2 regions of the Exiguobacterium sp. CH10 genome follow, and region 2 is predicted to be linked to the other one. Evidence: riboswitches for the same ligand, from Rfam matches in the RefSeq annotation. Region 2 holds a riboswitch; the other holds the start of a gene.
What was found. Region 2 has a riboswitch for S-adenosylmethionine ahead of metK (methionine adenosyltransferase). Riboswitches for the same ligand answer to the same signal wherever they lie in the genome.

Region 1 (3,572 bases), 680 kb from region 2:
GAGCTCGTCTTTAATGTCGGCAAGTTCGACCCATCGTTCTTGTACAGTCATACGTTCACTCCTTTCGTATAAGCTGAAATGTCATGGAATGTCTCGAACGGAACATAGTGAATTCCTTCCGCCTCGCATAGCGAAATCAGTTGACCGCGCGCATACACGACGTCGGCGCGTTTGGCGATTTCAAAATCGGTGACGGAATCCCCGATCACGATTAACGTGTCGGTAGGTGAGACGATCTGTCGGGCAATCGTCGGCTTGCAACATCCGCAATCATTCGAACAATGAACATCACATGAATGAGGCCATGTGACGCGCGCTGTCGCTTCTGAAAAATCAACGTGATTGCAGTAGATGTGTTCCGGTGCGACATGACCTTCTAGAATCGGATGGACGAAAAAGTCCATGCCTCCACTGACGACATCAAATCGAAAACCCTGTGATTGTATCTCTTGCAAAAACTCGACAAACCCCGCTCGAAGCGTGATGGTCGACTGCAGAAAGTCGCGATACAAAGTCTCCTGATGGCTCGGGAGCAGGCTGAACATCTGACCGACGCCTTCTCGAATGGAGAGCGTTTGGTTCAAAACACCATCTTTGAGTTCGACCCATTCAGGTGGGGCGAAGCGTCGCATCAACACGATGATGTTATCTTCTTCCGTGATGGTTCCGTCGAAATCACAGATGACGTGCGTACTCATCGCGCACCCCACGCATTCAGCGCAGTCGATAACGCATCGGTCTCGCTCGTTTTACCGATTACCTGATCGATTGCTTGGCGGAACGCCCTCGCTCCAGCAACCGCACCGTCGGGATGCCCATGAATCCCACCGCCTGCATTGATGACGACATCCGTTCCGAAGTCACGAATCAAATCCGGAACGAGTCCTGGGTGAATCCCGGCAGACGGGACAGTCAGAATCGGTTTCGTCCAATGGGATTCCGTCGCATACGTTTGAATCTGTTGTGTTTCGTCTTTCGGTGTCGAGAGTGAACCATATGGCGACGGGAAGAGCGTCAAGTCCGCCCCGGCGAGTCGAATCAGTTTCCCAAAGAGGAGGGAATGACGAATCGATCCGGTCAACGCTCCCGCAAAAGCAGGATGTGCCAAAATCGGGACGTGAATCTCAGGGTCTTTGGCGAGCTCTCGTAACACGTCAAGCCCGTACGTATACACGTTGAACAAAAATGCGGTCGCGCCTGCCTCGATCAAACGTTTTGCCTGATCGCGTAAGGTGAAAACGGGTCCGCTCAACGTGACGGCGTATAGAACGGAACGACCCGTCAATTCTTGATGTTCTTGAATGATCGATGCTCCAATTCGAGCCCGTTCGAGCGATGGGGTGAGCGGATTGTCATATAAAATCTCATCGTCTTTGACGAGGTCGATTCCGCCGTTGAATTGGTCACGGAGCTGTGTCGCCAAAAAGTCGAGATCCCGGCCGATGACACCTTTGAAGATGCTCATGGCGAGCGGTCGGTCGTGTACTCGAAGGATGTCGCGGACACCTTCAACGCCGAATGCGGCACCAGGAAAGTCCGATGCGAGCTCGTCCGGGAGCGTTAGGTCGACAAGTTGGACGCTTGGGTCGAGCGACAGCTTTCCGAATGTCGTCGTCAGAATGGACGAAAAGTCCGGTGTCACATTATGTAGCGGGTAACGAATCGAGAAGCGACTCGTCGTTTCCTGTTGGGAGATATCAATGACCTCACCGCGGAATGCCTGTAGTTGATGCTGTTCGAGATGGTTCAATTCGGTCCATGTCCCGACGGTCAGCTCATGTGCGATTTTCTCAGCCACGCGTTCGACGTGATCGGTATGTTTGATTTCATAAGTTGCGATGACTCCCATAAGTTCCTCCTTTCAGGTCAAACAAAAAATGACCTCTTGGCTTGGCAAGAGGTCATTCGAAAACAATGAACTCTTATCTCTCAGCGATAGCTGCAAGAATTAGCACCGTGCCATTACTGGTCGGTTGCTGCGACATCATCGGGCTTGTCCCTCCGTCTGCTCTTGATAAGAATAGTTGTGAAGTTGTGAAATTTAATTGAATTTTTACATAGAATCGCTCACTCGTCAATTCCTTTTTTTGAGAAAAAAAGTTTAAAAATAATGTTTCTATATATGCGTGTCAAAAATAGGGAGTCGACCGAAAATAGAGGATTGACAACTAGCGTGCCTAATCCGTAATATTCGTCTCAACACGTCAAACACAATTACATCATTTACTCTTATCGCGAGTTGGCAGAGGGAATTGGCCCTACGACGCCGCAGCAACCGACCATTTGGCACGGTGCTACATCCACCAGACATATGTCTGAAAGATGAGAGGAACAACCAATTTGGGTGTGCCTCTTTCTCGCGGAGAAAGGGGCTTTTTTCATGCATAGAGTTAAGAAAGGGGAAAATCTTCATGGCTTATGAGGCGTTTACAGAACAAAGTGTCGTCGAACACGTTCGACAGTTGGGGTTACTAGAAGAGGGGATTGCAGAATGTGAGGAAATCGGAGATGGAAATTTAAATCTCGTCTTTCGCATTCGTCAAGGAGAAACGTCATTGATCGTGAAACAGGCGTTGCCGTATGCAAAAGTCGTTGGAGAGAGCTGGCCGCTCACGCTTGACCGTTCGTGGATCGAACAACTGGCACTCCGTGAGTTTTCAAAAGTCGTACCACAATTCGTACCAGATGTACTCGGTAGCGACCGTGAACTCGCCTATACGATTTTAGAAGATTTGTCAGCGTTTGAAATCGTCCGGACGGGTTTCCTAAAAGGAGAGAGCTATCCGAATTTGGCGCGTCACGTCGGTACATTCCTCGGGGAAACGTTGTTTGCGACATCTGACTATGCGAAAGGACCGCTCGCCAAGAAACAAATCGAAAAAGAGTATTACAATCCAGAGCTATGCGACATCACAGAAAAACTGATCTTCACTGACCCGTATCGTGATGCAGAATCGAATCAAATCGAAGCGGCTCTTCGTCCGGACGTGGAGCAACTGTGGTCAGACCTCGCCTTGAAAATTGAAGTGACGAAATTGAAGGTTGGGTTCGTGACAAAACACGAAGCGTTGCTACATGGGGATTTACATACAGGAAGCATTTTTGCGACTCGTCAAGAAACGAAAATCATCGATCCTGAGTTTGCGTTTTACGGTCCGTTCGGTTTTGACATCGGTCAAATCATCGCTCACTTGGTGTTCTCGACGTATGCACATCCGTTGAAGCGGTTCGAACGCTTCACAGAAGTGCTCACGGTCTGGGAGACGTTCGAAAAAACGTTCCGTACACGCTTCACACAGGCGGTCGAGCCATTCAACACAGTAGGATTCGTGGACGAACTGTTGCCATCGATTTTGAGTGATGCGATCGGCTACGCAGGCTGCGAATTGATTCGTCGGACGGTCGGTCTGGCGGGAGTCGCTGACTTGGAAACATTACCAGACGACCTTCGCATCGAACGGAAACGTCACGCCCTAGAACTTGGGACACGTCTCATCAAACAGCGCCATCAGATTCAATCGATCGACCAGCTGATCCCGGTCCTATCGGAGGTGCGGGTATGAGTGTGCAAA
Region 2 (3,572 bases):
AACTGCTTCCCTCATGTTCATGACAGCTTCCCCCTTTTGGCCAATCTATTTGTATCATTCCCTATCGTCACGTTTTTATCCTGCCATTCGTTTCTTTTTCGTGACGATTCATAAGAAAACGTTATGTCCGCAATCGACTAGGGTATAACACTAGCAATGCCAATCACATGAAGGAGTGGAACAACATGGAACCAAAATTAGAGCATGACCCGAAAGTCGAACAAACAGAGAATCCGAACCGTCAATTCGACCAATTGGATGCTGGGGGCCCAAAGATCAGCGTTGTGACCGGGATGTTACTCGGTGCCCTCGTCGGTGGTCTCCTCGCCTTACTTAGCTCTTCGAATCGAGAGCAGACGAAACAATCGCTTACGAATGCAAAATCTTCGGTCGGAGGCATCGTGAACGAAGTCAAACAAGATCCAGCCGGGAAAGCATCTCAAGTCATTGAACAAGTAAAGACCGCTTCTGGCAAGATTCAGGAAGTCTCAACAGACGTCCAAAACGTATATGAAAAAGTTGTCGGAGAAGTCGATACGGTCAAAGAAGACGTCAATAAAATCGTCGAGACGGCTCAAGAAGCCAAATCAGATTTACAAGACATCGGTGAAAAAGTCGTCGAAGCGAAGGATACCGCGCTTGGACAAGAAAACACTTCAACTGATTCGTCATCGAATGATCATAAACAGACACCTCCAACGACTTGAACCTAAAAAAACGACCTTTCCGCGGAAAGGTCGTTTTTGTTGTTTACGCGAAACGCTTCGCGCCTTCTTCAAGAACTGCTGCTTTATCTGTTTGCTCCCATGGGAGTTCGATATCTGTACGACCGAAGTGACCGTAAGCTGCTGTTTGCTTGTAGATTGGACGGCGAAGGTCAAGCATCTTGATGATGCCTGCTGGACGGAGGTCGAAGTTCTCACGAACGAGTTCGACGAGCTCTGTTTCGCTCAATTTACCAGTGCCGAACGTATCGACAGCGATTGATACTGGATGTGCTACCCCAATCGCGTAAGCGAGTTGAACTTCTGCTTTATCCGCAAGTCCTGCTGCAACGATGTTTTTCGCTACATAACGAGCTGCGTATGCTGCCGAACGGTCAACTTTTGTAGGATCTTTACCAGAGAATGCGCCACCGCCGTGACGTGCGTATCCACCGTACGTATCAACGATGATTTTACGTCCTGTAAGACCTGCATCTCCTTGTGGTCCACCGATTACGAAGCGACCAGTCGGGTTGATGAAGTATTTTGTTTCAGCATCGATGAGTTCAGCCGGGATGACTGCTTCGATGACATACTTTTTCAAGTCTTCTTGAATTTGCTCGAGCGTGATCTCTTCTGCGTGTTGTGTCGAGATGACGATTGTATCGATACGAACAGGGTTGTTGTCCTCATCGTACTCAACCGTTACTTGCGTCTTACCATCCGGACGGAGGTAATCAAGCATACCGTTCTTACGAACTTCAGCAAGACGACGTGACAATTTGTGCGCCAATGAGATCGGAAGCGGCATGAGTTCAGGTGTCTCGTTTGTCGCGTATCCGAACATGAGACCTTGGTCACCTGCTCCGATTGCATCAAGTTCCTCTTCAGTCATCTGACCTTCACGTGCTTCAAGAGCTTGGTCAACACCTTGCGCGATGTCTACTGATTGCTCGTCAATCGACGTCAAGACTGCACATGTTTCTGCGTCGAAACCATATTTCGCACGTGTGTATCCGATTTCACGGATTGTTTCACGGACAACTTTCGGGATATCCACGTAAGTTGACGTTGTGATTTCACCAGCTACGAGTACAAGACCCGTTGTGACAGACGTTTCTGCCGCAACACGGGCATTCGGGTCTTCCGCTAAAATGGCATCCAAAATCGAGTCAGAGATCTGATCACAAATTTTATCTGGATGTCCTTCAGTAACCGACTCTGAAGTAAAAAGTCGACGGTTCAATTTTGACATTCAAAAAACCTCCTATAATAAGGGTGATATGTGGACGGTACTCGTTCCCCTTACGCGTTGCTTTGGGACGGTAATGAAAAAAACCTCCCCCGATGACATACATGGGGAAAGGTTGAATCGTTCTTCCTTACCCTCTTATCGTTCGAAGCTAATGGCTTCGCTTCAGGATAGCACCTTTTCCGCACAAGACTTCATGTCGGACGGTTGCTGGGCTTCGTAGGGCCTTGTTCCCTCCACCGCTCAGAATAAGAGTATCCGTTACGAAAACCATCATATAAATGACGCTCGATTATGTCAAGGGAATCAGACGAATTCGTTAAAGTTTTCACCGACTTGCAAAACATTTCTGTTTGTGAATCGTCAAACATTTTTTTAATTCGTTTCTGTTTTTTAACACCTTGTGATAAGAGAATGTGATAAACTGTCTTTGTAAGAAAGCGCTTACTTAGAGAGAAGAAACGCTTGTGTTTGATTAGTGTGTCACATATAATTAAAAATGTCATACTGATTAATCGTAATCGCGGAAGTATGCGGATTTCATCCACATCTATTTAGGGGAAAGGTGGGATTCAGGATGGCGACAACGCTCCTGAAAATCGAAGAATTAATTAATGGTGCCGACATGAAACGGAACTTGACGGTTCCAGAATTGGTGGAAGAAGCCATCCAAAATGGTGAAGGTGTACTGACAAAAGACGGGGCTTTATCTGTCAGCACCGGTGCTTTTACCGGACGGTCACCGAAAGACAAATTCGTCGTACAAGATGAAGTCAGCAACAACCTTGTCGATTGGGGAAAAGTGAACCAACCGATCGCAGAAGAGAAGTTTTCAGCACTTCTCGACAAAGTACTCAACCATTTAGAAAAGAAAGACAAACTTTATTACCTCGAAGCGTCTGCTGGTGCCGATGAGCACTATACGTTACCGGTCCGTGCCATCACGGAATATGCATGGCATAGTCTGTTCGCTAAACAGCTATTTCTACGCGAATGGCCAACGAAAGGTGCGTTCGATCCGTTCACTGTGATTTATGCACCGAGTTATAAAGCAGATCCTGCAGTGGATGGCACGAACTCAGAGACGTTCATTCTCGTTTCATTCGCCAAGCGCACAATTCTGATCGGGGGAACAGAATACGGTGGCGAAATTAAAAAATCAATCTTCTCCGTCATGAACTTCTTGCTACCTGAGCAAAACGTCTTATCGATGCACTGTTCGGCAAACGTCAACGATGCAAACGAAACGGCACTCTTCTTCGGGTTGTCGGGAACTGGGAAGACGACACTTTCAGCTGATCCACAGCGCCACTTAATCGGAGACGATGAGCATGGATGGTCACCGGATGGGGTCTTCAACATTGAAGGCGGTTGCTACGCGAAGACGATCAACCTTTCGCGTGAGAACGAACCACAAATCTATGATGCAATCCGTTTCGGTTCATTGATTGAAAACGTCGTATTGAATGAAGATCGTACGCCGGACTACAAGAACATTTCCTTGACTGAAAATACGCGTGCGGCATATCCGATTGAATTCATCGACAACGCGATGCTCCCATCACGTGCCGGTCATCCAAATACGATCGTCTTCTTGACGGCCGATGCGTATGGTG

Region 1: it holds a riboswitch for S-adenosylmethionine, as region 2 does, so the genes downstream of both, KNP04_RS05940 (2,3-diketo-5-methylthiopentyl-1-phosphate enolase) here and metK (methionine adenosyltransferase) in region 2, are expected to answer to the same signal.

What each region holds. Positions count from the first base shown of each region.
Region 1 covers NZ_JACSKO010000001.1:1,187,915-1,191,486, reverse strand. Annotated here, with positions in the region: gene KNP04_RS05950 (methylthioribulose 1-phosphate dehydratase) at 1-51, opposite strand, end outside; gene KNP04_RS05945 (2-hydroxy-3-keto-5-methylthiopentenyl-1-phosphate phosphatase) at 48-698, opposite strand; gene KNP04_RS05940 (2,3-diketo-5-methylthiopentyl-1-phosphate enolase) at 695-1,849, opposite strand; SAM riboswitch class I at 1,920-2,021, opposite strand; SAM riboswitch class I at 2,227-2,329, shown strand; gene mtnK (S-methyl-5-thioribose kinase) at 2,412-3,563, shown strand; gene mtnA (S-methyl-5-thioribose-1-phosphate isomerase) at 3,560-3,572, shown strand, end outside.
Region 2 covers NZ_JACSKO010000001.1:509,420-512,991, forward strand. Annotated here, with positions in the region: gene KNP04_RS02655 (GNAT family N-acetyltransferase) at 1-21, opposite strand, end outside; gene KNP04_RS02660 (hypothetical protein) at 186-707, shown strand; gene metK (methionine adenosyltransferase) at 751-1,959, opposite strand; SAM riboswitch class I at 2,092-2,211, opposite strand; gene pckA (phosphoenolpyruvate carboxykinase (ATP)) at 2,534-3,572, shown strand, end outside.